Regions from separate parts of the Mucilaginibacter sp. GW822-FHT03E02 genome, predicted to be linked through region 2. Evidence: riboswitches for the same ligand, from Rfam matches in the RefSeq annotation. Region 2 holds a riboswitch; the other holds the start of a gene.
What was found. Region 2 has a riboswitch for S-adenosylmethionine ahead of AC1RM2_RS33125 (O-acetylhomoserine aminocarboxypropyltransferase/cysteine synthase family protein). Riboswitches for the same ligand answer to the same signal wherever they lie in the genome.

Region 1: linked by a shared signal. The riboswitch ahead of AC1RM2_RS10300 (peroxiredoxin family protein) and the one ahead of AC1RM2_RS33125 (O-acetylhomoserine aminocarboxypropyltransferase/cysteine synthase family protein) in region 2 are both predicted to bind S-adenosylmethionine.

Annotation. Positions count from the first base shown of each region.
Region 1 covers NZ_JBXANJ010000001.1:2,433,804-2,449,485, reverse strand. Annotated here, with positions in the region: gene AC1RM2_RS10330 (DUF1735 domain-containing protein) at 1-85, shown strand, start outside; gene AC1RM2_RS10325 (glycosyltransferase family 39 protein) at 373-2,100, shown strand; gene AC1RM2_RS10320 (PIG-L family deacetylase) at 2,108-3,049, opposite strand; tRNA gene AC1RM2_RS10315 (tRNA-Cys) at 3,075-3,147, opposite strand; gene AC1RM2_RS10310 (SusD/RagB family nutrient-binding outer membrane lipoprotein) at 3,271-4,710, opposite strand; gene AC1RM2_RS10305 (SusC/RagA family TonB-linked outer membrane protein) at 4,716-7,898, opposite strand; gene AC1RM2_RS10300 (peroxiredoxin family protein) at 8,356-8,928, opposite strand; SAM riboswitch class I at 9,048-9,161, opposite strand; gene AC1RM2_RS10295 (phosphotransferase enzyme family protein) at 9,611-10,609, opposite strand; gene AC1RM2_RS10290 (WG repeat-containing protein) at 11,144-12,133, shown strand; gene AC1RM2_RS10285 (M1 family metallopeptidase) at 12,147-13,817, shown strand; gene AC1RM2_RS10280 (M1 family metallopeptidase) at 14,005-15,675, shown strand.
Region 2 covers NZ_JBXANJ010000003.1:137,296-152,977, forward strand. Annotated here, with positions in the region: gene AC1RM2_RS33105 (histidine phosphatase family protein) at 1-203, opposite strand, end outside; gene mqnE (aminofutalosine synthase MqnE) at 308-1,504, opposite strand; gene AC1RM2_RS33115 (hypothetical protein) at 1,725-2,246, opposite strand; gene AC1RM2_RS33120 (trans-sulfuration enzyme family protein) at 2,634-3,749, shown strand; SAM riboswitch class I at 3,962-4,072, shown strand; gene AC1RM2_RS33125 (O-acetylhomoserine aminocarboxypropyltransferase/cysteine synthase family protein) at 4,320-5,639, shown strand; gene AC1RM2_RS33130 (homoserine O-acetyltransferase family protein) at 5,728-6,783, shown strand; gene AC1RM2_RS33135 (homoserine dehydrogenase) at 6,783-7,994, shown strand; gene AC1RM2_RS33140 (hypothetical protein) at 8,096-8,314, opposite strand; gene AC1RM2_RS33145 (hypothetical protein) at 8,598-8,996, opposite strand; gene AC1RM2_RS33150 (cysteine desulfurase family protein) at 9,623-10,759, opposite strand; gene glmM (phosphoglucosamine mutase) at 10,945-12,327, opposite strand; gene AC1RM2_RS33160 (phosphatase PAP2 family protein) at 12,607-13,170, shown strand; gene AC1RM2_RS33165 (ZIP family metal transporter) at 13,170-13,886, shown strand; gene AC1RM2_RS33170 (M20 family metallo-hydrolase) at 13,986-15,050, opposite strand; gene AC1RM2_RS33175 (basic secretory protein-like protein) at 15,193-15,682, shown strand, end outside.

The DNA of each region.
Region 1 (15,682 bases), on a different contig from region 2:
GTGCCAGCCATCAGTAGTAACTGTTGCGCCATTTATTAGAACAACATGGGACGAGGTTTGGACTTACAAAGGTGCAAGAGAATAACCGATAAATGATATGATAGCAAAATCTTAAATCTGTAGTCTAAGCTACGGGGAATTCTGGCGGCGGCTATCGCATTATCCAGGAAGACATTGCTCATAAATAAAATCTTTGTTCTATAGTTAATTAAAGGGCTGCCCCGTTTGGGGTAGTCCTTTTTTTATTGGTGGAGAATTAATTTTTTTGCTGCTTTTTGTTTTTTAACAATGTAAAAGCGGCAACCTGCAAGGTGTTTTTTCCCTTTCCTGTTTTATTATACCTTTACAGTATCAAATAAATAGCAGCAGCTGATGCAGGATACCGCCATAAATGATGTACAGGCCAAAGGCAGGCAAAATAAGCTTATCATCTATTTTTTACTGTTATGGACAGCGCTGAACATCCTACAGGCTGCCACGTTGGAGGTGCATGCCGATGAAGCCTACTACTGGCTTTATTCGCGCTTTATGGATTGGGGCTATTATGATCACCCCCCTATGGTGGCCGTATTTATCCGTGCAGGATATGGGTTAATTCATAACAGTTTTGGTTTGAGGTTGCTTACTGTTATCTGCAGCAGTTTGTCGCTATGGTTTATCTGGCTAACGCTTAAAAAGTACCGCGTAGATGCGCTTACGTTTATCCTGGTGGTATCTGGTATTTTTGTGTTTCATATTTATGGCTTCATTACCACACCCGATGCGCCGCTGCTTATTTTTACTGTATTGTTCCTGTTTTTTTTGCAGCGATACCTTGAAGAAGATAGATGGAAACTGGCGCTGATATTGGGTGTAATAGCCGCCTGCCTGCTGTATAGCAAATATCACGGCATATTGCTGTTGGCTTGCACTGTCATATCAAGCCCTAAATTGTTTAAGCGGGCGTCGTTTTATGGCATAGTGGTGCTGGCGCTGGTATTGTTTATACCCCATATTTTATGGCAGGTTAATAACCAATTTCCATCTATAAGCTACCACCTGGCCGAGCGGGCAGATAAGCCTTATGATTTGTCCTTTTCCTATAATTATCCATTAGGTCAATTGCTTATGGCGGGGCCTTTAATTGGCTGGCTGCTGTTTTATAAGGGTTTTACCCTGCGTATTAAGGATGCATTTACACGTGTGCTGCTGGTAAACAGTATTGGAATATTGCTGTTTTTTTTCCTGACATCGTTTAAAGGCGAGGTGCAGCTGCATTGGACGCTCATAGCCTACGTGCCGTTGTGCATGCTGGCGCTAATCCATTTTACGCAGCCGGGTGGCAAACCGGCCTGGTTTAACCGTTTGGCCGTTATCAATATCATTTTGATTGTTTTTGTAAGGCTGCTGATTATGACAGGCTTGCCCGTACTAAAACAAATGCATGCGCTGAGGATTTTTTACGATTTTGAAGATTGGGCAAAACTGGTGCACAACAAGGCTGGCGATAACTATGTAATTTTTAACGAGGGTTTCCAAAATCCATCAAAATATAATTTTTATAACAATACCTTAAAAGGATTTGATTACGACCCACGCTATTACCGCCGCACACAATACGAGTTTTGGCCGATAGAAGACAGCCTGCAGCACAAACGCGCCTATTATGTATTAGAACATCCTCAGCCGGGCTTCAGTACAGATACCATCAATACACCCGCAGGCACCTGGTACGGCGGCTGGGTAGATGATGTGCGCACCTATCAGAAAATTGAATTTGAAGCAACAGAAAAGGAAGAGGTGGTAGCACCGGGCCAACAAAAGGTTTTTGATTTAACATTTAAAAACCCTTATCGGGTGCCTGTTAGCTTTAGCAACAAGGGCCAGCTTCACCGGGTTACTTTGGAAGCCAGTTTTATTGTTGATACCGACGTGTTCAGTAGCCAAAGGGCCGACGACAGTTTTTACAACATCAGCCTGAAACCTGGTGAAACAACCCACTTTAAGTTTAATGTAACCGCGCCAGCCAAGCCGGGTAAGTACCAGTTGGTGTTTTCGTTACTAACCGATCCGTTTAACGGCGGGCGTAACAGCAAGGCGATAAGCTATACCGTGAAATAAACGCAGATTATTTGGATTTTGAGTACAACGGCTTTGCATCCTGGTAGCTTTTGGGCAGGTAAGGGGTATAACTCAGCGCCCGGAATAAAGCCTTTGTTTTTTGTAAGCCGGCATTACCATTCACGGCGAAATACCAAAAATCTTCTACATCGCCATCGTTCATTGTCATTTGGGTAACGCCTTGCGATTTGTGCTCGGCAATTTCCCAGTTGGCTATTACTTTGTAGTTTACCCTGTTTTTGTAGCTGAAGGATGCTGTGCGGTCTACGTTAAAATTTGCCGTATCCGTCAACGGCACGGTTTGCGCATAGCTGCTGTAGCCTGTAAACCGGGTAATGGTATCGGCCTTGTTGCAGGTAGCCGCACCTAAAATAACCGGCCTGTTATTGGCCGGCAATGTTGCTATGGCATTTAGGGCAATCAGGGCGGCGGCTTTATGGGCGCCGTGAGTACCAGCCTCGGGCAACAGGGTAAATATAAAATCATAATGGTTGTTTGTTAAAACCTGGTGCAGGCGGGTGTTTACGGTATTAACATTCCAGCTGGTATCCAACGGCTCCCGTTCATTTAAGGTATAGTGGGCATCTTTTTGATCGATGAAATAATAATTGTTTACGCCTAAAATATGGCCCGCGTTTACCAGCTCGCGCTTGCGGATGCGTGGCAGGTTGGCGCGGCCGGTTTTCTCGTCGGTTAGCTCAATTCCGTAATAGGTTTCGGCCAGGGTGGCGTACTTGTATCCGGCTTCACCGTTGGTTATCACAAACAAGTCGACAATACCGTGCTGCTCTTTGGCAATTTTGTACAGCGTTACCGAAAATGTGCTCTCGTCATCTGGATGTGCCATTACTACCAGTACACGCGGGCTGTGGGCTGTAGCCTGGGCGTTTGCCTGTTTTAATCCCACCAAATAAAAACCAACAATTAATAATAAAGCCAGCTTTTTCATAACATATATTTAAGGTTAAACCCGGAGGCGTGAGGGTGGATTCGAACCACCGTAAAGGGTTTTGCAGACCCCCGCCTGAACCACTCGGCCACTCCGCCTTTTATAACGCCTATCAATTAATATCACCCGAAGCAAATCAGCTTTAAGCTTTTAGCATTCAGCTTTCGGCGTTAAAAGCGGCCATGCCGGGTATCAACCCCAAACATGGCCGTTTATAATTTTTAATTTACATCAAACCATAATTTGGTTGTCAGCACATCGGCGCCCTGGCTGGCTACCGCCGCCTTGTAGTTGGCACCGTTTAACGATTGCTCCGTGCCCGGGTAAATAAACCGTACGGGCAGTTTGCCGCTTAACGTACCCGCTACAGCAGGCTGCAGCTGCGGGTAATCAAGTCTGCGCCACTCGGTGAAGCCTTCCAGTCCCTGGCCAAACAGGGCTATCCATTTTTGCTCGCCAATTGATTTTTTATAGTTGGTGGCATCGTATTGCACAGCAGGCAGGGCAGTGTAAGTGGCAATATCCGCATCGGCAATGCTGTATTGTTTTAATGCCGCAGTTACAGCCTGTTTGTATAGCGCGGCAGCGTCCCCGGCAATAAAGCCGCGTGCCACTGCTTCAGCCTGATCAAACAAAGTTTCAGCATAGCTGAGGATTACGGCAGGCGCATGCGGCGCTAAAAAGTACGTTCCCGGTTTGGATGTTTTGGTAAAACCCAGGTTGCTGGCATCGCCAACCAGCAAGCCGTTGGGTATGCCCACATAGGTTTGCGGTGTGGCATCTTTGGTTTTACTGGCATACACAGGCAGGCGCGGATCATTCAGCGCAAACAACTTATCGACAATAGTTTTGCTGATGCGGTAATCGTCGCGGGTATCAAACAAATTGCTGATGGGGTTTTGGTTTGGCGAATCTACATAGGTAAACTGCGCGGTTTCGGTATTGGCACTTATAAAGCTGCCGCCCTCGGTTTGTATATCGGCCAAAACCTGTTTGGCTTTTGCAGGCTCCCTATCGGCTATGCGCAAGGCAATACGCAGGCGCAGCGAGTTGGCAAACTTTTTCCACAAGGCTATATTGTTGCCATAGATAACATCGCCGGCAATGGCTTTTCCTGAGGGGTCAAGCGCGGTTTGGCCGGCTTTTAAATCATCAAGCAGGGCAAAATAAACATCCTTTTGGGTGTCATAAGCCGGGGTGAGGTACTGATCGATATTGGCTGCCTGCTTGTAAGGGATATTGCCGTATGCCTCGGTCAGCAAGGTAAATACCCACGAGCGCAGCACCAGCGCTACACCTTTGTAATTGGTATTGGCCTGCGCATCGCCCAGTTTAATGATCTGGTTAAGATTAACTATACTTTTTGAATAGCCTACCGTCCACAGCTCCTGGAAAGCACTGTTGCTGTATATATACCTGTCGGGATCGGTGTATTGAATTTTGGCCCAGTATTGTACAAACAGCAAGCTGGCATCCATGTTGTTGGCCGTGCCCCAATAGGTATCGGCGGTAACCTTGCTGGCTGCGGTAAGCAGGTAATCGGGCTGTGCCGTTTGCGAGTTATTGGGGTTTTTGTTAATATCTACCAGGTCTTTTTTGCACGATGCTGCCGATAACAACAGCGCGCCTGATAATATGAGGGTTGTATATTTAAGTTTCATGGTTATTAAAATTTAAGGTTGATGTTAAAGCCTATGTTGCGTACGGTTGGCAGGGTAAGGTCTTCAAGGCCCTGGCCGTTGCCGTTGTTAAAGGCGGTTTCAGGATCGATGTTTGGCGCGTTTTTATGGATTATCCACAGGTTGCGGCCAACAACAGATAGAGTTGCCGATTGCAGGCCTACGCTTTTTACCCAGTTTGAAGGGAAGGTGTAACCCAGTTTAACCTCGCGCAGTTTAATGTACGATGCATCGTAAACAAAAGCTTCATCAACATTGGTAAACCCTTTGTAGTATGATTGGGCAGGCAATATGGTGGTATTGGCCGTACCATCGGCTTTTACGCCTTTAAATATCATACCATCGTTGTACACGGTTACACCTGCCGGCGCGCTGCCGCTTACCTGTACCGCACCTGCTGATGCATTATTGCCCGGATAATAATAGCTGATACCACCATTTGCCGCTCCGCGCCCCGGCAGGGTAGAGGCCAGCACGCCGGTATAGGTGCCCGTGCGGTTGGTATTTGAATAGATAGACCCGCCAAACCGGGCATCAATTAAGAAACCAAGGTTTATGCGTTTGTAGGTAAAGTTGTTATTAATGCTGCCCAGCCAGTTGGGCGTAAATTTGCCCAGGTATTGTTTGGTTGGATTGATAACCGGTGTACCATTGGCGCCTATTACAATTTGCCCGGATGCATCGCGGGTGTAGGCGTTGCCATATAGGGTGCCGTAAGGCTGGCCAAGGGCGGCCAATACCTGTACGGTACGGTCGCTTCCTAATATGATGCTTTGAAGGCGGCCTTCATCATCAAGCTTAACTACTTTACTGCGGTTAAGTGAGTAGTTGGTGGTAATATCCCACGTAAATTCTTTTGATTTGATGGGCGTTAGGCCCAACTGTACCTCGATACCTTTATTGTTGATGCTGCCGCCATTAATCAGTTTTTGGCTGTATCCGGTTGATGGGCTTACATCAACCGTAACAATCTGGTTTATACTATTGGTATTATAAGCGCTTACGTCCAGGTGAACCCTGTCCTGGAAAAAGCCCAGTTCAAAACCGGCCTCGGCCGATGTGGTGGTTTCCGGTTTCAGTTTGCTGTTTAAATCAACAGTGCCCAGGCTTTGCTGCGGGTTTGAACCAAAAGGTGCGGTAAAATTGTAGTAATTGATAAGCTGATAAGGGGTTGTAGCCTTACCTACTTTCGACCATCCGCCGCGTAACTTGGCGTAGGTTAAAATGTCGCTTTTAATATCAAGCGCCTCTGATAGTATCAAACTGCCGTTAACCGAAGGGTAAAAGTACGACAGGTTGGCCGCGGGCAGGGTCGACGACCAATCGTTACGGCCGGTAAGGTTAATAAAAGCGTAGTTTTTAAAACCAATTTGTGCCGATGCAAAGTAGCTGTAAGTTTTAAGTTTGCCATAGTAGTTGGATGATACCAGCGGATCGCGCGAGTTACTTAAGGTATACAAACCGGCTACAGCCAGTTTAGGCGCTACCTGGTCGTTTTGCTCATTTAATATAGTGCTGATGTTACCGCCTCCTAAAACATCTAACGAAAAATCGTTATTCAGTTTTTTGGTGTACTGCAGCCTGGCTTCGGTATTGGTTTCGTTTACGGTGTAGGCATCTTCTTCGTATGATCCAAATGGGGTGCCGTTGGTCCCGTAAGCTACTTTAATTTTGCGCCTGTCGTTATAATAATCAGTCCCGGTACGGAAATTGGCCGATAAACCTTCGATGATCTTATAATTCAGTTCAACGCTTCCTATAATGCGGTTTTTGTGTTGCCCTACCGTGTTTTCATAAGCCAGCCAATAAGGGTTGCTATAGTAGCTGTTATTCCAGTTAAAGGTGTTGCCGTTTGCATCTTTATAATTTTTAAGCTGGCTGATATCAACCTGGCGGCCAAACCATGTAAACTGTAACATGGTGCTGGTTGCACGCCTGCCACCGGCGCCAGGCAGGTTATCGGCATCGTCTTTAATATAATTGGCAATGGTTGTAACCGTTAATTTAGGGCTTAGCTTAAAGGTAGAGTTCAATAAAAACGAGTTGCGGCCCTGCGAGGTGTTAGGAACAATACCGGTTTGGTGCAGGTTATTGTACGATAAGCGGTAGTCGGCTTTATCGCTGCTGCCTGCCAGTGCTACGCCGTTATTTAAGGTAACGCCCGTATTAAAAAAGTTTTTTACATTATCCGGATGGGCTACAAACGGAACAGCCTGGCCGTTGGAGTAAAACTGCGGAATAAGCGATCCATCCAAAGCGGGGCCCCAGCTTTCGTCAACGCCATCGTTAACGCCGCCGCCTTTGCCGTCTACATAGCTAAACTTGCCGTTTGATCCCTGTCCGTATTCGTTCTGGTAAGCGGGCAGAATGTTTACGGTAGAGAAGCTGGTGTTGGAGTTGATGGTAACGCCAAGCCCTTTTGCACCTTTACCTGTTTTGGTTTTAATAAGGATAACACCCGCTGCGGCCCGGTAACCATAAAGAGCCGCCGCGTTTGGCCCCTTAAGCACACTTACCGATTCGATGTCTTCGGAGTTAAGATCGGCTATGGCGTTGGCGAAATCCCTTGAACCGTTGGTGCCTAAAAACTGGCTGTTATCAACAATAACGCCATCAACCACAAATAAAGGCTGGTTGTTATTGCCTATCGATGTTTCGCCACGGATAATGATACGCGACGAACCCATATCGCCCTGGCTGTTGGTAACCTGTACACCGGCAATTTTACCTGCCAAAGCGTTCACCAGGTTGGTTTCTTTGGCTTCGGAGATGTCTTTTGATTTTAAGCCCTGAACCGAATAGCCCAGTGTCTTTTTATCTTTAGAGATGTTGAGCGCGGTTATCACCACTTCGTTAAGCGAGTTGGGGGCATCTTGCAGCACAATTTGCAAGTTGGTTTCGGCTTGTTTAACCGTAATTTCCTGCGTTGCAAAACCCAGGTAGGACACTTTAAGCACATCGTTAATATTGGCGTTCAGGCTGAATTTGCCATCGGCGCCGGTTTGTGCACCATTGGTGGTGCCTTTAACAGCTACACTTACACCGGGTAGGGGCAAGCCATCGGATTTAGCGGTTACCGTACCGCTTATTTTAACAGATTGCGCTGCAACTGTTTGGATGAGAAAAAAAGGCAACAGGATTGCCAGTAAAAATTTGTAGTTTTTTAACATGATAGTTAATGATTAATAGTTTTTATTGCCAGTACAGCAAAGCCAGCCAACAATATTTTGGGCATAGCAATGCCCGCTGTTGAATTTTTAGTACCGGTAAATTGATTGTTGATTGTGTTGGTTATAAGCCGGAACGGCCAGCTGCAGCAGGGGACCCGGGGCTAATAACCGTTGCCGTTATTTAACAGCAACAACGCATACCCTGCATATACAGGTAAACAGAAGCGGAAGAGGATGATACGGATTTGCGGGCAGGGAATACGTTTGGGAAAGGTGTCCTTGTTGTTTTCATAACAATTTGATATATAGATAGTAGTATTAAGTAGATAGTACTAAGTCTTGAGTCAAAAGTCATATTTATCTTTTTTTGACTTGGAACTTAAGATTTCCGGCTAAAGGCATTTCTCAAACCTAAAAATTAGCGTTTAACTTTAAGCCTTCTGCTTTTAGCTTTTAGTTAGTTTACAGATGCAGTTTTATTGTTCACCAATGCATCAACTACTTTTAGCATCGATGCAAACTCCTGGGTATCATAAAGGCGGGTGAGGTAAACAATTTTACCGTCTTTATCAATAACCACGTTGCGGGTTACGCCACTTTTTTTGTTGGCAAAGCGCCCGAAAATATCGGCACCCGGATCAAGCGCCAGCGGGTAGCTGATGTTCATTTCCTGCTGAAAATGCTGCACTTTTTCAAGCGGCTCGTCCCTGTCGACCCCGATGAGCACCAGGCCTTTGTTTTTATAGGCCTGCCATACATCTTTTTCAAGGTGCGGCATTTCCTGGCGGCATACGCTGCACCAGCTTGCTGTAAATTGCAGGATAACTACCTTACCCCGAAGCTGTTTTAGTGAAGTTTGGGTACCATCGGCCAACACCAGTTTAAAATCGTCGGGTGCCTGCTCGCCGGTTTTAACAATATAACCGCGATCAGTTGATGCGGGCAGGGGAGCCGGCGTTGCGGTTTGCGCAACAGCAAAATAGCCGGTTATTAATAATGAGCAGGTGATGAGTAGCTGTTTAATTTTCATAACGTAAATTTTAACTGCATTTAATGCAGGGTTAAAAGCGCTGAAACTTAATTAAAACAAGAAATTTGGGCGATAACGATATGATGGGTGCAGTTATAAAGCTGCCGGTAACGTAACATACATTATCTTTTCCGCGAATTATTAGCGGACAGGAATTAGCACCTTTATAACAATTGGGCTTACAGGTTGCTAAGACATCACAGGGCCTTTCCCTCCGTCTTTCTTGATAATTAAATTAAAGAACTGTTTGATGATGCAAATGTATAATATATTCTACTAAATACATAGACATTATATAATTTAATTGTCATGAAATGGGAAGGGGTGGGGACACGTGCGGTGAACGTTCAAATCGCTTTTCTACTCGTCGCTTGTATAAACCCCTCCCGGCCTTTACCCTCATTTCAACCGCACCCCTCCTGTTGGGCTACCGTGTGTACACATCTTTTGGAAACTTATCAATAAATAGAAAAATATCATTTCGAACGAATCAGAGGTGGATTTGAGAGGAGGGGTGAGGAGAAATCTTCTGCGACATGCTTGCAAATTTGCATGGTTGAATGCATGTCGTATAGGATTTCTCCTCGTACCTCGTTCGAAATGACATTTTCTTTTGTTTTAAAGATGTGTACACACGGTAGCCCGTGGGGAGGTAATTAAAAAAACCTTAATATTCTATAAATCACCCCTCACAGTACTTATCCACCCACACTTTTATCAACGCAACCCGATCCTTAATAAACTTCGGCCCAAAAAACGGGTTCGACCAATCGTCAAAATGTTCGTATTGAAACCCGAGGTAAAAAATCCAGAAGCCAACGCCAAGGTAAGGGATGGCTTTGAGTTCATCGTCGCTCAGCGCTCTCGTTTCGCGGTAGGCAGCCACAAAAACAGCAAACATCCGGTCGGCTTCGTCATCCTTAAGCTTACCCGTATATACATGCATAAAAAAATGGACGAAGAACGACATCAGGTCGTTAACAAGAAACCCTTTACCGGCAAAGTCGAAATCAAAAAATGTTAAATTACCGGCATCATCAAAATGAAAATTCTTGGGCAAAAAATCGTACTGGCCATAGCCATAGCTAAAGTTAACGGTATCCAGCGAAGTTAGCTTTTGCGCTACCTTACCTGCCAGATCTTTTAAATAAGCATACTCATCAGGCAGATCTTTAAAAGCAGGTTCAAAGCTTTTTATAGGATTGATAAGCGTAGTTTCAATGCTATATTCCCTGCGGGGATAACTAAGTTGGACCACCGAGGTAATGTTGTGAACCATAGCCATCTGCCATCCAATAGTTTTTAACTGATCGTCGTTTAAATCCATAACCGGGGCACCCTCGGCGTATGAGAACAGGATGCCGTAGCGGGCACCTTCGGGCGCGTCGAATTGTTGCAGCTGGCTGCCATCGATAGCTGTTATAGGATAAGCTACATTTGCGCCGCCATTTTTCAACAAGTTAAGCAGTTCCACCTCTGCCTGGATTTCATCGTGCGAGCGGTGCTGTTCGCGGTAAATCTTTAGTACGTATTTGGCATCAATCGCCTCGATGATATAGGTGTCGCTTACCCCGCGCAATAAAAATTTACAGCTAATGAGTTGCAAACCATAGGCAGCTTCGATATAATTTTTTAATGCAATGGCCGATAGGGTAGAATATTGTGCCGGAAAATGTGCCATAGTTTTAAAAATTGAAAAGGGCTGCAATGATACGAAAATGAATAAAATCGGGACGGGTTTTATCCTATTTTACAGGAAAATCGCGTTTAAACTTTTTTACGTCATGTAATAGGATTTTTAATGCCGAGACAGGTAACCCCTACGGGGCACAAAAAGAATTTAGATAAATATTGCTACAAACGGGTAGCCTCTACGAGGCAGCATAAACAACCTGCAAATACATAACAGGATTATCTAAAAAAACCGTAAACTTTTTTTTAGGACGATACATGACTAATAAAGGCGCTTGCCTCGTAGAGGCTACCCGTTTGTAGAAAAATGTCAAATTTATTTTTATGCCCCGTAGGGGCTACCTACCTTCCTATATCAAATTTAAAACGCCATTTCCCTGTCGTATTTTAGCTAACATTGGCTATTTATTAGCTGCTTACTGTAACAGTGTTGTATTAAATTATTTGTTAGCAATTATGTTGCTAAATTAGGCTGTTATTTTGACTGACTGCACCATCATTATTAAATTTTATTCATTGTAAGATGAAGTTATTTGCTTTCTCATTTTTCTTGACAACAACGAGGATTCAAATAAAACAGATATTTTTTGCCGGGTTATTATTGCTGTTATCTACAACATGCTTTGCGCAGGTTGACACCACAAAATATCCCTTTGACAAAAATATATTGGAGAGGTTTTCATACAGTCTTACTCAAAATGATTCTATAATTCCCGTTTACAGCGGCGGGAAATATGGTTACATAAATTCGGTTAGCAGAAGTAAAATAACAGAACAATTATTTGACCAGGCATATCCCTTTGAAGGCAAATGTGCCCTGATAAAACAAAACGGGAAATATGGTATAATTGACAAGCAAATAAATTATATAATCCCTCCCACGTTCGAAAACCCGGCAGATCTAACCGAGAAAAAAAACATAATTACCAGTACTGGCGACGCATTGGTTAAATGGTTTAACTATTATCAGGCTCGTTTTGATACTACTGCGTTTATTTTTGATGAACCGGTTGGACCTCAGATTTATTTTTTTAAAGAAGGGCATAAATTTTATTACGAACTAAATGACGGCAAAAAAACGAGATCGGCTGCCATTTACGATGCCGGCTTTACATTTAATAATTACATGGCTATTGCCAATTTACGGGGCAAATTAGGAGCGCTTTACAGCAATGGTAATATTGCTGTTCCATTTATATACAAGCAATTTGCAGGGGCAGAGGCAGGTAATCAATTTAATACCTTTTTTTATGCGATGAAGAAAGGGCGTTACTGGCATTACTTTAACGGAGGCAAACAACTATTTATAAGCAAACAAAAGCCTGTGTCAATGACCGAAAACGTGTTTGTTTTTAAAGAAGGCGAATTATATAATTATTACAATAAAGAAGGGATTAAGGTTTTGCCGCATAATTACAAGTGGATTTCTGCTAATGGCTGCCTTGCCATCAACCAAAGACATGAATTTGTGTTACTAATCCGCAAAACAGAAGAGTTTACTTATTTTAACTGATACAGTATCATACATGAATATAAAACAACTATACCACACCGCGCTGCTCCTGTTAAGCACCACGGCATTTTCTTTAACGGCCCACGCGCAACTCCTACAGGAAAAAGAAGCCTTTACCCATGCCGATAGCCTGCGCGGCAACTTAACCGCACCACGCACATGCTACGATATCAATTACTACCACCTGGATGTTAAGTTTGATATCGACCATAAAGCTATCAGCGGCAGCAACCTGTTTAAGTTTACCGCCACACAGGATTTTACATTGCTGCAGTTTGATTTGTTTGCTAACCTTAGTGTAGATAAAGTAGTTTACAAGGGCAAAACACTGCCTTTTAAGCGCGATGCCAATGCAGTGTTTGTAACTTTTCCAAAAACCGTTACCAAAGGCAGTAAAGATCAGTTCACGGTTTATTACTCGGGCAAACCAACCATTGCCATAAACGCGCCCTGGGATGGCGGCGTTGTTTACAAACAGGATTCGCTTAAAAAACCATGGGTGGTTACCGCCTGCGAGGGTGTGGGTGCCAGCATCTGGTGGCCCAATAAAGATCACCTGAGCGATGAGGTTGATAGCATGCTCATCAGCATCAGCGTACCCAAGGGATTAAAAGATGTATCTAACGGCCGCCTGCGTAAGGTTACGCCCTTAAAAGATGGCTATAGCAAATTCGATTGGTTTGTGGCCAACCCGATAAACAACTATGATGTGGTTGCCAACATTGGCGATTACGTACATTTTGGCGATACCTACATGGGCGAAAAAGGCAAACTTACCATGGATTACTGGGTGCTGCCCACCAGTTTAGAGAAAGCAAAAAAGCATTTCGGCGCCAATGCCAAACCTATGCTTAAAGCTTTTGAGCACTGGTTTGGCCCCTATCCTTTTTATGAGGATGGCTATAAACTGGTAGAGACCCCGCACCTGGGCATGGAGCACCAGAGTGCAACGGCCTATGGCAACCATTTTTTAAACGGTTATCTGGGCTACGATATGTCGGGCACCGGCTGGGGACTTAAATGGGATTACATCATTATTCACGAAAGCGGCCACGAGTGGTTTGGCAACAACATTACCGGGAAAGATCTGGGCGATATGTGGATCCATGAAAGCTTTACCTGCTATTCCGAATCGTTGTTCATTGAAGATAACTGGGGCAAAAAAGCCGGGCAGGATTACAACTTTGGTTTAAGGGAAGGCATTAACAACGACAGCCCTATTGTTGGCCCTTACAATGTAAACAAAGAAGGCTCGGGCGATATGTACCCCAAGGGCGCGGTAGTGCTTAACATGGTACGCACCATTATTAATGACGATGAAAAATGGCGCACCATCCTGCGCGGCCTCAACAAAACTTTTTACCACCAAACCGTCACTTACGATCAGGTGGTTAACTACATCACCGAACAATCGGGCAAAAACCTGTTACCGGTATTTGACCAGTACCTGCGCTATAAAGACTTGCCTATCCTGGAGTTTGCAACCGTAAGGGGCAAATTCAGCGCCAGGTGGATAGCCAACGCAAAAGATTTTACAATGCCGGTATTAGTGCGCGCAAAAGGCGGCGAGTATAAATTTATTACGCCTACAACACGGTTTACCCCTGTTGATGTGGATGGAGTAAATAAGGATAATATTGAGGTGGATAAATTGAATTTTTATATAGGGGTGTTGGTTGATTGAGAAGCCCCACCAGCTCCACCCAAACCCTCCCCGGTAGGGAGGGCTTAAAAAAATAACTATCAAAAGACTACCCTACCGGGGGAGATTTAGAGGGGCTGGGGGCTATGCTTAGAGTTAAACTATTTACAAACAATAACAAATCAAAAAGTCTCCCCTACCGGGGGAGATTTAGAGGGGGCTTATGAACATGGAAAATCTATACAAATACACACTCGGCCTTTTAATAGCCGGGGCAAGCGTTTTGCCGGCAAAGGCACAATTAGGTACAGTAAAAGAAAAGTTTACCCGCGCCGATACTTTACGCGGATCGTTAACTACACCGTTGCGTACCTGTTACGATATCAATTACTATCACCTGGATGTGAAGTTTGATGTCGATAAAAAATTCATCAGCGGCAATGTGCTGTTTAAGTTTACCGCAGTAAGCGATTTTGATAAGCTGCAATTTGACCTTTGGAATAACCTGAAGATTGAAAAAGTGGTTTACAAAGGGCAGGAGTTAAAATATACCCGCGAGTTTAACGCCGTGTTTTTAACCTTCCCAAAAAACATCAGCAAGGGCAGTAAGGACGAGTTTACTGTTTACTACTCGGGCAACCCAACTATTGCCAAGCGCGCACCATGGGATGGCGGTGTGGAGTATAACACCGATTCATTAGGCCATGCCTGGGTATCAACCGCCTGCCAGGGTATGGGGGCCAGCGTATGGTGGCCAACTAAAGATCAGCAGGAAGATGAGGTTGACAGCGCCCTCATCAGCATCAGTGTACCTAAGGGCTTAAAAGATGTATCTAACGGGCGCTTACGCAAAGTAACCGACCTAAAAGATGGCTATACCCGTTTCGATTGGTTTGTGGCAAATCCTATCAACAACTATGATATTGAAGCCAATATTGGCGATTACACCCATTACGAGGGCGTATACGATGGCGAAAAAGGTAAGCTAACCATGGATTTTTGGCCCCTAAGCTATAACCTTGATAAAGCCAAAGCACAATGGGGGCTTGATGCACCACGCATGCTCAAAGCATTTGAACATTGGTTTGGCCCGTACCCTTTTTACGAGGATGGCTATAAACTGGTAGAAAGTCACCACCTGGGTATGGAACACCAAAGCGGCACAGCTTATGGTAATCATTATAAAAACGGCTACCTGGGTCGCGACCTTTCGGGAACCGGCTGGGGCTTAAAATGGGACTTTATTGTAATACACGAAAGCGGTCACGAATGGTTTGGCAACAACATTACATCTAAAGACCTTGCCGATATGTGGATCCACGAAAGTTTCACCAACTACTCCGAATCGTTATTTGTAGAAACATTTTACGGCAAACAGGCCGGCCAGGAGTATGTACACGGCACCCGCATGGCCATTGCAAATGACAGACCGATTGTTGGCGCTTACGGCGTAAACAAAGAAGGATCGGGCGATATGTATTATAAAGGCGGTAACATGCTTAACATGATCCGCACGATTATTAACGACGATGAAAAATGGCGTGGTATCCTGCGTGGCCTCAACAAAACATTCTACCACCAAACCGTAACTTACAACCAGGTGGTTGATTACATCAGCAAAGAGGCAGGCATGAACCTTGCACCAGTATTTGAACAATACCTGCATTACAAAACCATCCCCATCCTCGAGATCATGTTCCGCGAAGGTAAAAGCTATGCCCGCTGGACCAGCACCGACGCTAAAGACTTTGCCATGCCGGTTAAAGTGCGCGTAAAAGGCGGCGATTACAAATTCATCACCCCAACAAAAGAGTTTAAACCTTTTGAGTTAGAAGGCATAACCAAGGATAACATTGAAGTTGACACATTTAATTATTATATTGGGGTGTTGGTGGAGTAGATGTTGG
Region 2 (15,682 bases):
AAAGGCTGAATGCTTTGCTTTGTACGTTTTAGTGCAGATATATATGCTTTATCGAAAGGTACGTCTTTATAAGCCGCAAAAAACTGTTGAGCCTGCTTGCGGCCCTCGTCGTTCAGGTCGGTATCAACGCCCCTGCCCTGGATGATTCCCAATTTGTTGTACTCAGTTTGGCCGTGACGTACTATGTATAAGGTTTTTTGCATTTTTTTATTGAAGCGTAAAGCTTAAAGCTTTACGCAGGTCTGATATTTTACGTTTTATTAAAAGCTTTTTGCTTTAAGCCTTCAGCTTTAGGCTTTTGTTTAGCTTAATTTATTACCGGCAGCTTGTAATATTGCGGCTTGGGCTGGGTTTCAGGAAATTCAAAATCATTGTAATCGGTAACTACGTTATAAAGCGTATCGCGCTCAATAGGGTACCTGCCTACATGCTTAATCAATTCCACCAGTTGTTTGGTGCTCATGCCGGGGTGTTGCTCTTCGGCACCTGCCATCGAGTAAATTTTGGTGGTATCGTCAAGGGTGCCATCAATATCATCTACTCCAAAATTGAGTGAAAGCTGCGCCGTGGTACGGCTAATCATGGCCCAATACGCCTTAATATGGTCGAAATTATCCAAATAGATCCTCGCGACAGCATAATTACGCAAATCTTCAACAACCGTTGATTCGGGTACGTGCGACATCTGGTTATCCTGGTTGCGGAATTTCAGCGGGATAAATGTTTGAAAACCGCCTGTTTTATCCTGCAGCTGGCGCAAGCGTTCCATATGGTCAACCCGGTGATGGAATTTTTCGATATGGCCGTAAAGCATGGTGGCGTTTGAGCGGCCACCCAGTTTATGCCATTCCTCGTGTATGGCCAGCCATTGGTCGCCGGTACATTTATCTTTTGAAATCAAATCACGAACCTCCGGGTGGAAAATCTCGGCCCCTCCGCCTGGTATCGAGCCTAAACCAGCCTCCATCATCAGGCGCATGCCTGTGGCGTAGTCAATTTTGGCTTTTTTGAAAATGTAATGGTATTCAACCGGCGTTAAGGCCTTAATGTGTAATTCGGGGCGATGGGTACGGATGCGGCTGAAAAGTTCCTGGTAAAAAGGCACGTCGTATTGCGGCAGTACGCCACCTACAATATGTACTTCGGTTACGGGTTCGTCATCGTATTTGGTTACCATGTTAAACATTTCGTCCATGGTATACTCCCAGCCCTCGGCTTTTTGTTTAAGCAGCCGCGAGTACGAGCAAAATTTGCAATCGTAAACACAAAGATTGGTAGGTTCGATATGGAAATTACGGTTGAAATAAGTTTTATCGCCATGGCGCTTTTCGCGGATGTAGTTGGCCAAAACACCAAGGTAACCGAGGTCGCCCTGCTCATATAACGTAACACATTCATCAAAGGTAATCCTTTCGCTGCGCTGTACCTTTTCGGCAATGTGCTTTAAATCAGCAGGCAGGTCGGGATTTTGTAATAATAACTGTAAATTATGCTCAGCTTCCATTCAAAAAACTTTGAACAAATGTACTAAAAAAGCGGAAAGCTTAAAGCCCAGGGCCTAAAGCAAGAGGCATCTTTACAATAAGATTATGAGTGTGGAAAGCTTAAAGCAGAAGGCTGAAAGCAAAAGGCTAATTGGAGAAAGCCGAAAGCTAAAGGCTGAAAGCAAAAAGCCTAAACAAGAATTTGGATTAGCTTTCGGCCTTTTGCTTTCGGCTTTAAGCTTAAATAGCGGTTATGGCCGTAATGCTTACCCCTCTAAAGCAATCGTCGACGCAATTGCGAGGCACGTAACCGCAGTCTGAAATAAGGCCGTTGTTTTTTGCTTCAAATATAATATCATTGGTTGCGGCATCAACCTTAAGCCATTCGGTACGGGCCTTTAAGTAAATGCCATCTATCGTAAGTGCATCGGCGGCGTCATTTGGGTGCGAATTTATGGTGGCAGCATCTTCATGCCAGGTTTTAACGGTGTCGATTTTATTAGTGCCATCATTGCGCGACTGTATTTTGACGTAATCACGCGAAACAACTTTACCATTGCTTACAGCTACTTTGATAGTAACACCAAAACCTACCCACGAGCCAAAGGTTGTTGTATAGGAATATGAGTTTTTGCTGCTGTTTTTGAAACTTATCCAGGCTTTGTAGCTGGCATCATATTCGCTTTGTTTGGCGATGTCTTCTTTTTTACAGGATACAACCAGTAATAGTAGTATAATAACGGGCAGGTACAGGTTTTTCATGAAGTTTTTTTTATCATTACGCAAACCTTTAGCTTACCGCTACACCCGTATTAGAAATAATTCTGGTTAAATAATAAAGCGGCATGACTGCCACAGACTTATTATTTCGCGACTTCCTCTTTCCTGTTATTTACCCATGCGCCAACATATATATTAGCGTAGTACAACCCGTAAACAAACATGGCTCCAATTAGGCCCCCATCTAAGTATGGATGAATTAAATGATATGATAACGGATAAAAGTATTTGATCACCAAATTAACCAGGGCATAAACGAATAAAACAATAGATGCCATAGGGATACCTCGAATATTCATATTTAATTTTTTTTACCCTAAGATAATATTATTGCAAATTGGAATACTAAGTTTGCTGCAAATATTTTTCATGAAAACTGAAACTATAGCTATACACGCAGGCAACCATGTAGACGGATCATCAAAAGCCGTAATACAACCCATTGTCATGTCGACCACTTTTGAACGTGACGAAGATGGCGGCTTTCCCGGCGGGCATATTTACAGCAGGGCATCAAACCCTAACCGGGCCTTGCTTGAAAACGTTATAGCCAAATTAGAGGGTGGCGCCGATGCAGCATCATTTTCATCTGGTAACGCGGCGGGCATGTCGGTATTCCAGTCGCTGGCCCCCGGTACGCACATTATTTGCCCGGATGATATGTACCATGGCTTGCGTAATCAGCTTAAAAACCTCTTCGCGGGTATTTTAACTTTTGATTTTGTTGACGTTAATGATATTGATGTTTTAACACAACACATCAGGCCCGAAACCGGGGTGATTTGGGTTGAGACGCCCTCAAACCCGTTGCTCAAGATAACCGACATAAAAAAAGTAGTTGCCTTTGCCAGGGCGAATAACATTAAAGTTGTTGTTGACAATACCTTTGCCACACCTATATGCCAGCAACCATTAGCTTTGGGTGCCGATATAGTAATGCACTCGGCCACCAAATATTTTGGCGGGCACAGCGATTTAATGGGCGGCGCATTAATCACCGCAGAAAAAAACGAGTGGTGGGCAAAAATACGCCTGATACAGGAAATGGGCGGCGCTATCCCTTCCCCAACCGACTGTTTCTGGCTGGCACGCAGTATTAAAACCTTGCCTTACCGGGTTAAGGGCCATGTACACAATGCGCAACTATTAGCTGAATTTTTAGAAAAGCATCCTAAAGTAGAACAGGTATTATATCCCGGCTTGGCATCGCATCCGCAGCATGAAATTGCCAGGGAGCAGATGTTGGCTTTCGGCGGCATGCTTTCGTTTATTGTTAAGGGCGATGAAAACGATACGCACAACCTCATCAACAAACTCAAAATATTCACTAAAGCAACCAGCTTAGGCGGCGTGGAAAGCTTAATAGAGCACCGCGCAACCGTAGAGGGCCCCGACACCAAAACACCAAGGAATTTATTGCGTGTTTCGGTGGGGTTAGAACATATTGATGATTTGGTGGAGGATTTGGAGCAGGCTCTCGCTTAAGCCCTTTTTTGGCAAAAGGCGAAAGGTTAAGGGCAAAGGGTATTTTTGTCATGTTGTGAGATAGGTTGACACAAAACCTTTTACCTTTCGCCTTTTACCTTTACCCTTTTATAAAAATAAAATTTTGTATTTAAATAAATAACCCCTTATATTCGCAACATTATTTGGTAGCGATACCATAGTCAATCAATTCTCCGCATAGTTCGGGTATTGATTTATAAAGAAGCGGCGAGAGATCAGGCTCAATGACCCGCTGGCAACCCTTCAGTTTTGAAGAAGGTGCCAATTCCTGTCCCGGCAAATAACACCGGGGGATATAAATTTATAGCCATGAAAAGTTTAATTACAATTACTACAAGCAACATTTTTAATACCCAAAACGGTAACATACAACGCATTAGCCCGATTATTGGCTGCATTTGTATGTGTTGCTGCTGTTGATGCTTTAATACGTCCCTTTTTCAATCCCTGAAAACATACGTGTTGTAAAACTGGTAAATATTTTATCAGCTTGTCAAAAATCCATCTAAACAACAAAATTTAATTATAACCTTTTAAAAATCTACAACTATGTCAGCCTTAAAATTCGAAACCTTACAATTACACGCCGGCCAGGAAGTTGACCCTACTACAGGTTCACGCGCGGTACCACTTTATCAAACTACATCGTACGTATTTAAAAACGCCGAACATGGCGCCAACTTGTTTGCGCTAAAGGAGTTTGGCAATATTTATACCCGCTTAATGAACCCCACTACCGATGTGTTTGAAAAACGCATTGCCGCTTTAGAAGGCGGTGTTGCAGCTTTAGCCACCGCATCGGGACAGGCTGCCCAGTTTTTAGCGTTAAATAACATTTTACAGGTCGGCGATAATTTTGTGACCTCGCCCTTTTTATACGGCGGCACTTACAACCAGTTTAAAGTTGCCTTTAAACGCTTAGGCATTGATGTGCGTTTTGCCAAAGACGATACTGCCGAAAGCCTTGAAGCTTTAATAGATGATAAAACCAAAGCCATTTACCTGGAAACTATAGGTAATCCCGGCTTTACAATTGCCGACTTTGATAAAGTTGGCGCATTGGCCAAAAAGCACGACCTGCCGCTGATTGTTGATAATACCTTTGGAGCAGGCGGCTATTTATTCCGCCCGTTGGAGCATGGCGCAAGTGTAGTGGTGCAATCAACCACCAAATGGATTGGCGGCCATGGTACCAGCATTGGCGGTGTTATTGTTGATGGCGGTAACTACAACTGGGGCAACGGCAAGTTCCCGCAATTTACCCAGCCATCCGAAGGTTACCACGGGTTGGTTTTTGCAGATGTGTTTGGCATTGGCGGTCCGTTTGGTAACATTCAGTTTATTATTCGTGCCCGTGTAGAAGGCTTACGCGATTTTGGCCCTTCGCAATCGCCGTTTAATTCATGGCTGAATATACAGGGACTGGAAACACTATCACTACGGGTGCAACGCCATGTAGATAATACACTGGAACTGGCTAAATGGCTTGACCAGCATCCGCAGGTAGCATCAGTAAACTATCCGGGATTAGCATCGTCGCCGTACCACGAATTAGCAAAAAAATATCTGAAAAATGGTTTTGGAGCGGTGTTATCTTTCGAGATTGATGGCGATAAAGAAGCAGCGGGTAAATTAATAGATAGCCTGAAACTGGTGAGCCACCTGGCCAATGTGGGCGATGCAAAAACGCTCATTATACAGCCATCGGCCACAACACATCAGCAGCTATCTGATGAAGAACAGCTTTCGGCGGGCGTTACCCCAACATCGTTACGGGTAGCAGTTGGTATTGAGCATATTGACGATATAAAAGCAGATTTTGAACAGGCATTTGCCAAAATAAAAGAGGCGCAGGCCGAATTGGTTTAAAGTCTTGAGTCTAAAGTCTTAAGTTCTGAGTCAAAAACAAAACACTTAGAACTTAAGACTCAAGACTTTCGACTGAAAGTAAGATAGAATGAATACAGAAATATTTAAGTACACACAAACTTTTGAGCTGGAATCTGGCGAACAACTACAGCAACTGGAGATAGGCTTTCATACTTATGGCCGCTTAAACCAAGAGCGGGACAACGTGGTATGGGTATGCCACGCGCTAACGGCCAATGCCGATGTTTTTGATTGGTGGAAAGGTTTTGTGGGCACCGCAAATAAATTCAACCCCGAAGAACATTTTATAGTTTGTGCCAATATTTTGGGTTCGCCATATGGTACAACTAATCCGTTAAGTACAAATCCTGAAACTGGTTTGCCATATTTTTTAACATTCCCCCAGTTTACTATCAGGGACATTGTTAAGGCCCACCAGTTATTAGCCGACCATTTGGGCGTAGGCAATATTCATATCCTTATTGGTGGCTCATTGGGCGGTCAGCAGGCTGTTGAATGGGGTATTATCGAACCAAACCGTATCAAAAACCTTATTTTGATAGCTACCAACGCGCGCCATTCGCCATGGGGTATAGCCTTTAATGAGTCGCAGCGTTTGGCTTTAAGCGCCGACGCGACTTTTAACAATAACACTATTGAAGGCGGGCTAAACGGATTAAAGGCTGCCAGGAGTATAGCACTGCTCTCCTACCGTACCTATAAAACTTACGGTATTACACAACAGGAGGAGGTTGATAGCAAAACCGATAATTTTAAGGCGTCAACCTACCAGGAATACCAGGGCCAAAAACTGGTGAACCGGTTTAATGCCTACAGCTATTGGTATTTAACCAAAGTGATGGATTCGCACAACGTGGGCCGCAACCGTAATGGAGTTGAGAAGGCATTAAGCCTTATCAAGGCCCGTACTTTGGTTATTGGCATCAAATCGGATGTGCTATTCCCTATCGAGGAGCAGGAATACCTGTTCAGGCATATTCCCAAATCGGCCTTTGCCGAATTGGATTCGTTTTATGGCCACGATGGTTTTTTAATTGAAACAGAAGCATTAACAAATATTATTACATCGTTTTTTAAAACTGATGTAAAAGGAAAAATTATAGAATTGCAACGTACAGCGTAATGAGTAAAAAGTTAAGTATAGGATTATTTGGATTTGGCGTAGTTGGACAGGGATTATATGATATCATCAAGACAAAAAATTTAAACATCGAAATTGTAAAATTTGCTATCAAGGATCCGCATAAAGAGCGTTCCCTGCCGGCAGATTTATTTACTACAGATAGAGACGAGTTGCTAAACAACCCGGAGATTAATACCATTGTAGAATTAATTAACGATACCGAGGCGGCTTTTGAAATTGTATCAAGAGCATTAAGCAGCGGCAAAAATGTAGTATCGGCCAGTAAAAAAATGATAGCGCTTCATTTGGAAGAGCTGATTGAGCTACAGCACAAACACGGCACTTCATTATTATACGAAGGCGCGGTTTGTGGTAGCATCCCTATTATCCGTAACCTGGAAGAGTATTATGATAATGAATTACTACACTCCATAAGCGGAATTTTTAACGGATCATCAAATTATATTTTATCTAAAGGCTTTATTGAAGGCCTTGATTATGATAGCGCCCTTAAACAGGCGCAAGACCTTGGTTTTGCCGAAACCGACCCCACCAGCGACGTAGGCGGTTACGATGCCAAATATAAGCTGGTTATTGCGGCGGCACATGCCTATGGCGTAATAGTACAGCCAGATGAGGTTTTCAATTTAGGCATTCAGAACCTTGCTGCCCAGGATTTACAATACGCCCGCGAAAAGAACCTGAAAATTAAACTGGTTCCGGTAGCTAAAGAATTGGATGATAGCAATGTGGCCATGTTTGTATTGCCTAAATTTGTTAACAGTACCGAGTTTTTATATAACGTGGAGTACGAGTACAATGGGGTAACAGTACAAGCCGCCTTTGCCGATCAGCAATTCTTTTTCGGAAAAGGCGCCGGTGGCCACCCTACCGGATCGGCCGTACTATCAGATATAGCTGCTTTGCGTTATAGCTACCAATACGAGTACAAAAAAGCCAAAGAAAAAACAGGACTTCAATTTACCAACGATGTGGAGTTTGATATCTATTTAAGGTATGATGACGAGCGGTTGGTAGAAGATTTGAAATTTATTTCGATAAAAGAACGCTACTACTCTGGCGATTATAAATTTGTTATCGGAAAAGTTAATTTACAAAGCCTTATTGATAACCAATTGCAAATAACCGAAGGAAAGGCGTTTGTTGCCTTTGCCGGCCAGCTTACCGGGGTTAGCCTGGCGTCAATTTAAGTGAAAGCCTGAATGATTTTAAAGCAAATTTTGCTTTGTTAGTTTATAACAAAAGAAAGGGTATCCGTTTTGGGTACCCTTTCTTTGTGTGTTATAAAAATTTATTTTGTTATACAGCCCGATAGTGCACCGGCTCCTGGTATATCGCGATCAGGAAAATCGGCAAAGCTCCCGTCCTCGTGTAAAACTTTCAGGTTTTTTCTGTTGGGGCCATTCCTTTCAAGCGTATGATTACCCGCCGTCATATCTGCGTTAATGTTAGCGTCCCTCATCCACAGGTTATTAGCCTGGTTTTGGTTTAGTTCTCCATACTTTCTCATGATCTTATCCTCCTTTATATTTTAGGTTATTAATTCTAAAATTATTCATGGTTATGAATTCAGTCGGTGATAAGTCTGGGCACCCGCTTTTGTAGCTGGGATTTTATCCTCGTTGTATAAAATATAAACTCATTATTGTTCTATATATTATCCCGAAAGAGCGATAAAGAAGAGGCCGGCCGGTACGGATAGCCCCTCCTTATTTTCAAGCAGCGAGTTCTGTTTGGTTAGTAAAGCCGACTGGTGGTCGGCACGATGTTATAATCAATTCAAGCTCGTAAACCTATATACCTTCGGTACCCGGCTCATGCCCTACCATACGGCCTGTTGTGCGGCCCTGCGGGCGGCTGGCAAAATCTGTTTTAGCTGGCCCAACTGATGGAAATTCTTTCTTATTTGGTGGGGTTACGTCGGTTTGTTCGCTGTAAGATGTATCGGCGCTTTTGGTTGGCTGGTCAACTTCGGCCTGGCTATGGCTACCTACACCTTCTGTCCTGGTTTTACGTTCCTCGGGAGTTTCGTTTGGATACTCGTTGGTTACATCAAATTCTTCGTCCAGATCATCACCTTCGTCTTCCAAATCGCGGTTGCTGTTATGGGCATCGCCTTTGTTTACCGGAACTGAATGAGCATTTTGGTAATTGCTATCCTGGTTTTCCCAGGTTTCATTATGCATATTCATAGGTTTTAATTTTAGTTGTTAATTAATTAAACCTATTAAAATGCCATATTGTTTTCGAATTAAGAAAATAACTTTCAAATAAAAGTGTGCAGATTTAGATGCGCAGTGCGAGGGAAAGGTAAACGAATTTTTCAAACTACCGTCATTGCGAGGCACGAAGCAATCCCGAACTATGTGGGTAGCATGTAGGGAATTGCTTCGTGCCTCGCAATGACGGATATTCGATATTGGCAGTCAACTATTTATAAACATGTCATTACAAGCGTAGTGCGGGCAACAGCGGACTGCAACTTTCCTGTCATCCTGAGGTACGAAGGATCTATAAGCTGTGCATGACCGATAGAAAAGTTCACGGATAGAGCCTTCGTTCCTACCCATGACATGTTAAACTTTCGAGGTGCGTAGGCCTGTCACCCTGAGCCTGTCGAAGGGTCGCGCGGAGAGGCCTTTGCCCGCTATGCTTCTGCAGGCTACCCATGACTTGTTAGGGTTTACATAAACATTGGTTTTGAACGCTGGCTACTACTCACCCCGGCTACGCTACGCTGGCCGACCCTCTCTCCGGCTGAAGCCGCAAAGAGGGTGAAGCTCATTTTTTATTTTTTCGCCCCTCTATGCGACGCAGTTTACGCGCTTACCAAGCAAAGCTCTTTTACCTTGGCTACGGTAAAATCAACTTCGTCTTTGGTATTGTATTTGGAGAAAGAGAACCTCACCGAAGGCCTTGATGAGCTTGCACCTATCGATGTAAGTACGTGCGAGCCAATATCGGTGCCCGAACTGCAAGCGCTGCCGCCTGATGCTGATATGCCGCTGATATCTAAATTAAATAACAACATATCGGCCATTTCCATTTCGGGGAAAGCTACGTTAAGTACCGTATATAAGCTTTTTTCAGGATCAATTTCGCCGTTAAAGTTTACGCCGGGGATTTCGCTGGCCAATTTGCCCAGCATGTATGATTTTAAGCCCTGGATATGTGCCTGGTGTTGCTCCATTTCGGCATAAGCCAGCTCCAAAGCTTTGGCCAGGCCAACAATGCCGTAAATATTTTCGGTACCGCCACGCATGTTGCGCTCCTGCGAGCCGCCATATATCAAAGGCTTTATTTTAATGCGATGGTTGATGTGTAAAAATCCAACACCCTTAGGCCCATGCAGTTTATGACCGGCGCAAACCAAAAAATGAGTTTTAAGCTTACTCAGGTCGTGCTGATAGTGCCCCATAGTTTGTACCGTATCGCAATGATAAATGGCGTTATAAGCCTCGCAAAGGTCGCCAATGCGGTTCATATCCGATAGGGTTCCAATCTCGTTGTTGGCATGCATAATAGATACAAAACTCCTGGCATTATCCTTCAATAAAGTCTCCAGGTGATCATAATCTACATTGCCTTTACTATCAACGTTAACAAAACTTAACTTGATAATACCCGATTTTTCCATCGCCTCCAGCGTATGCAATACGGCATGGTGCTCAATATGGCTGGTTATGGCATGGGTAATGTTATGATCAATTATGCCGCATCTGATGGCTGTATTATCGGCTTCGGTGCCGCTCGAGGTAAAAAATATCTCGGCAGGCGAAGTATGCAGCAGCCCGGCTATGGTTTTGCGCGATCTTTCGATTAGCGTGCGTGCCTCCCTGCCGTGCGAATGAATTGAAGATGGATTACCATAATGGTTTTCCATCACTTTATACATTTCTTTTAAAACTTCAGGGTCAAGCGGCGTAGTAGCAGCATTATCAAAATAAACACGCATCGTTATAGTAATTATTGATTTATTGATTTACTGAATTAGTGATTTGAAGAGCAAACTCAACAATTCATCAATTCAATCCTTCAACAAATGGGTCAGTTAACTTGTAAAAACTATTTATTAAATTAATAATTCAATGACTGGGCTAATTCCTAACTCAATAATTCAGTAAATCAATAATTCAATAATTAATTCAAAATCTCTTTAATATCTGCGATTATCTTATTTGCCAATCCGTTTGCAACCGTTTCTGAATTGCCCTCAGAGTAAATACGGATAATCGGTTCAGTGTTTGAACGACGCAAATGTACCCATTCTTTATCAAATTCTATTTTCAAACCGTCAATTGTTGAGTGCGGTTGTTTCATATATTTTTCTTCAACCTTGATCAAAAGGGCATCAATGTCCATTTCAGGGGTTAAAGTGATCTTATTTTTCGAAATAAAATAACCGGGATATGACTGACGCAGGTTTGAAACCGACTTGCCATATTTAGCCAGGTGGGTTAAAAACAAGGCTATACCAACTAAAGCATCGCGGCCGTAGTGTATTTCGGGGTAAATAATACCACCATTACCTTCGCCGCCGATAACAGCGTTAACTGCTTTCATTTTGTTAACCACGTTCACCTCGCCTACTGCCGACGCATGATATTCGCCGCCTGCCTTTTCGGTAACATCGCGCAAAGCACGGGTTGACGACAGGTTGGATACCGTATTACCCAAATTATTCTGCAACACGTAATCGGCCACAGCAACCAGGGTATACTCCTCGCCAAACATATTGCCATCCTCGCAAACAAAGCAAAGGCGATCAACATCCGGGTCAACAGCTATCCCTAAATGGGCGCGCTTATTTAAAACTTCTTTTGACAAGGCTGTAAGGTTCTCGGGCAAAGGTTCGGGATTGTGTGGAAAATTCCCATCGGGCTCACAATATAATTCGTGAACGGTTTTTACACCCAATGCCTTAAGCAAGGCTGGTACAAAAATACCACCGGTAGAATTTACACAATCAATTACAATATTAAAATCGGCCTTTTTAATAGCTTCCACGTCAACCAGTGGCAATGCCAGTACAAGGTCAATATGTTTTTGCAGCCAGCTATCATCCAGGGTAACCTTACCAAGGTCGTTTACATCGGCATATTTAAAATCGCTGTTTTCGGCAATTTCTAATACTTCTTTACCATCCGCATCACTTATAAATTCACCATCGGCATTAAGCAGTTTAAGCGCGTTCCATTGTTTTGGGTTATGGCTTGCTGTTAGTATAATGCCGCCTGCCGCCTGCTCGCCTGTAACTGCAACTTCAACAGTAGGCGTAGTTGAAAGGCCAAGATCTATTACATCAATGCCAAGGCCTTGTAAAGTACCCACTACCAGGTTATTAACCATGGTGCCCGATATGCGGGCATCGCGGCCTATCACAATTTTTTTGATCCCCGATTTTTTAACTGCCCAGGCACCGTAAGCCGATGTAAATTTTACAATATCCAGCGGTGTTAAACCATCGCCGGCAGCACCACCAATGGTACCGCGTATTCCCGAAATTGATTTTATAAGTGTCAAAATTGTAATGTTTTTGTTGCACAAAAGTAAAATATTTAAGCGATTGCCTTGTACAAATTATATTTTTCTGCAAACGTTTGCTCAGCGAAAAACAGCTTAAACGGCGTTAAAAACTACTTTATAGCTGTTTATCTTTTAAAAGTATAGTGTTTAAGCGGGTCAATCCGCATGTAGCCGGTAAACTAACCTATGTTTTAGTTTTTATTGGGCGCTTGTTATAAAACTTGTTTTAAAGTATTTAATAACTTTGGACGAAAATATAAAATTCAATTTGCATCAATGCCAGATTACATCTTACAACTCGACCGGCATTTATTTTATTTCATCAACCACGACCTGGCCAATCCGTTCTTTGATCTGGTTATGCCCTGGTTCCGTAATCCTAAATTCTGGATTCCGCTATATATTTTCATTATTGTTTTTTCTTTATGGCGATATAAAAAAGTGGGCGCTATAATCATCATCCTGTTAGCAACCACAGCAGGCTTTGCTGATTTTACAAGCGCTACCCTCATCAAACACCAGGTACAAAGGCTTCGCCCCTGCCGCGATCCGGTGGTTGGTTTAACTGATATTAACCGCATTCCATGCGGAACCGGGTACAGCTTCCCATCAACCCACGCGACCGATCATTTTGCCATGGCTATATTTTTATGCCTTGTTTTTGGCAAAAAATGGCGCTGGGTATGGTTTGCTGCAATTTTCTGGGCCGCGCTGGTATCATTTGCGCAAGTTTACGTGGGCGTGCATTTCCCTGTTGATGTCATTTGCGGTGCTATTTACGGCTCGCTTGTGGGGATGCTGTTTGCCTATATTTTCAAAAAAATACAACCTGCCTTTTAATGGAGATCTGGAAAGTTTTACTGTTGTTTTTAAGCGCCTCCTTTGGTGGCTTATCTGTTTTTTTATTCAGGGGCGATAATCATAAAATGCTCAAACTTGTGCTGTCGTTTAGCGGGGCATACCTGTTTGGCATAACCGTTTTGCATTTGATACCCGATGCTTACCACGGCAATGATAATTATGTAGGGGTGTTTATCCTGATCGGTTTTCTTTTCCAGATTGTTTTAGAACTGTTTTCGGACGGCATTGAGCACGGCCACATGCACAAACACCAGCACGACCTTGTGGTTTTTCCGGTGGGCATTATGGTAAGCCTTTGCCTGCATGCTTTTTTAGAGGGTATGCCATTGGCACAAGGCAACCAGGATCAGTTGGTTTATGGCATAGCACTGCACCATATACCGGCGGCGTTTGCTTTAGGTACTGTACTGCTCACCAACAAACAAGGCCGTAATAAAACGGTGTTTTTCATTTTGTTATTTGCCGTAATGGCGCCGGCGGGCTACTTTTTTAGCAATACCTTAAGCACCAGTAATATTGGTAACCTGCAGCATTACTTTAACCGGATAATGGGCGTGGTAATTGGTATCTTCCTGCACATATCCACCACAATTTTGTTTGAATCAAGCGCCGATCACAAATTTAACTTACGAAAAATGATTGCGGTACTTTTGGGCATCGGCATAGCATTAGCTGCGAGCCCCCTAACCCATTAAGCTCCCTAACCCCCTGAAGGGGGAACTTTTTGAATTGCTAATTTGAATTTGCAACTATGGTTCCTCCTTCAGGGGGTTAGGGGGCTTAGGCGCTATGCGCTAATTAATACTCTCTAACATCTTAATATACAACTCAATGCCTTCCCTTATCTCGTCAATATATACAAACTCATCAGCAGTATGTGACCTTGCTGAGTCGCCGGGGCCAACTTTGATCGATGGGATATCCAGCAACGATTGATCTGAGGTGGTTGGCGAGCCATACGTTGTCCGGCCTAAAGCTATACCTGCCTGTACAATAGCATGCTCCCGGGGAATTGATGATGGTTTTAGCCGGATAGATCTTGGCTTTACATCGCAGCTTACATGCTGCCGGATGATTTCCAAAACCTCCTCGTTGCGGTAGGCATCGGTAACCCGAACATCAACGGTAAACACACAACTTGCCGGTACCACATTATGCTGCGAACCTGCGTTGATAATAGTAACCGACATTTTGATAGGCCCAAAAACTTCCGATTCTTTAGGAAACTTAAAACTGCGGAACCATTCAATATCTGTTAGTGCTTTATAGATTGCATTTTCGCCTTCCTCGCGGGCTGCGTGGCCGGCGCGGCCATGAGCGGTACAATCCAGCACCATTAAACCACGTTCGGCAATGGCCAGCTGCATCTGGGTAGGCTCCCCTACTATTCCGAAATCAAGCTTGCCGAGGTCGGGGATGATGAGTTCAAGTCCGTTTACCCCAGAGATTTCCTCTTCGGCAGTGGTAGCCAGGCAAAAATTATATTTCAGGTTTTCCCTGTCGTGAAAATAAAGGAATACCGCTATCAACGATACCAGGCAACCGCCGGCATCATTACTGCCAAGGCCAAATAGTTTGCCGTCTTCAATTTTGGCATCATATGGGTCGCGTGTGTAACCTGAATTGGGTTTTACGGTATCGTGATGTGAGTTGAGCAGTATTGTTGGCTTTGCCGGATCAAAATGCCTGTTCCAGGCCCAGATGTTGTTAAGCTTACGATGGGTTGTTACGCCATATTGTTGTAAAAACTCGTTAATCAGATCGGCTGTACGGTCTTCTTCTTTACTGAATGATGGTATAGATATCAGTTGCTGCAATAATGTAACTGCCAACTGGTATAAATTGTTGCTATCGGTCATAGATGTCGGGATAATTCCCATGAATGTTATGCGGGCAAAATTAATAACTTTTTATGTAACGATACTGATAAACGAATGGTATTAATATTCGGGTTTAATTTAAAATGGTAGTTTTGAAATTCAATCTATTTTATCCAAAACAATGAAAAAAACATCAATCTTATCTATCTTATTTTTAATGCTGATGGCAGGTGCTTCGTGTGCGCAGCAAACCAGTACTTACAACAAAAACGGTTACAAGCTAACTTTTATCAACTATGACAATACGCTTGATACTGCGCTGAAAACCAAACTGATAAACACATTTTATAAAGTATATCCTGAACTGGCAAATGCCTACAACAAAAAAACACTGAAGGCTGTTACTATGATCATAGATACCAGTTACAAAGGCGTTGCCGAAACTGCAAACGGCATTGTTACCATAAGCTCGCGCTGGATGCATCAACGCCCCCAGGACATCGATGTGGTAACGCACGAAGTAATGCATATTGTACAGGATTATGGCCAAAGCACCGGCCCGGGTTGGTTAACAGAGGGGATTGCCGATTATGCCCGATTTAAATTTGGCGTTAACAACCCGGCAGCAAACTGGTTGTTACCTGCTTACAAGGCCACGCAAAACTATGATA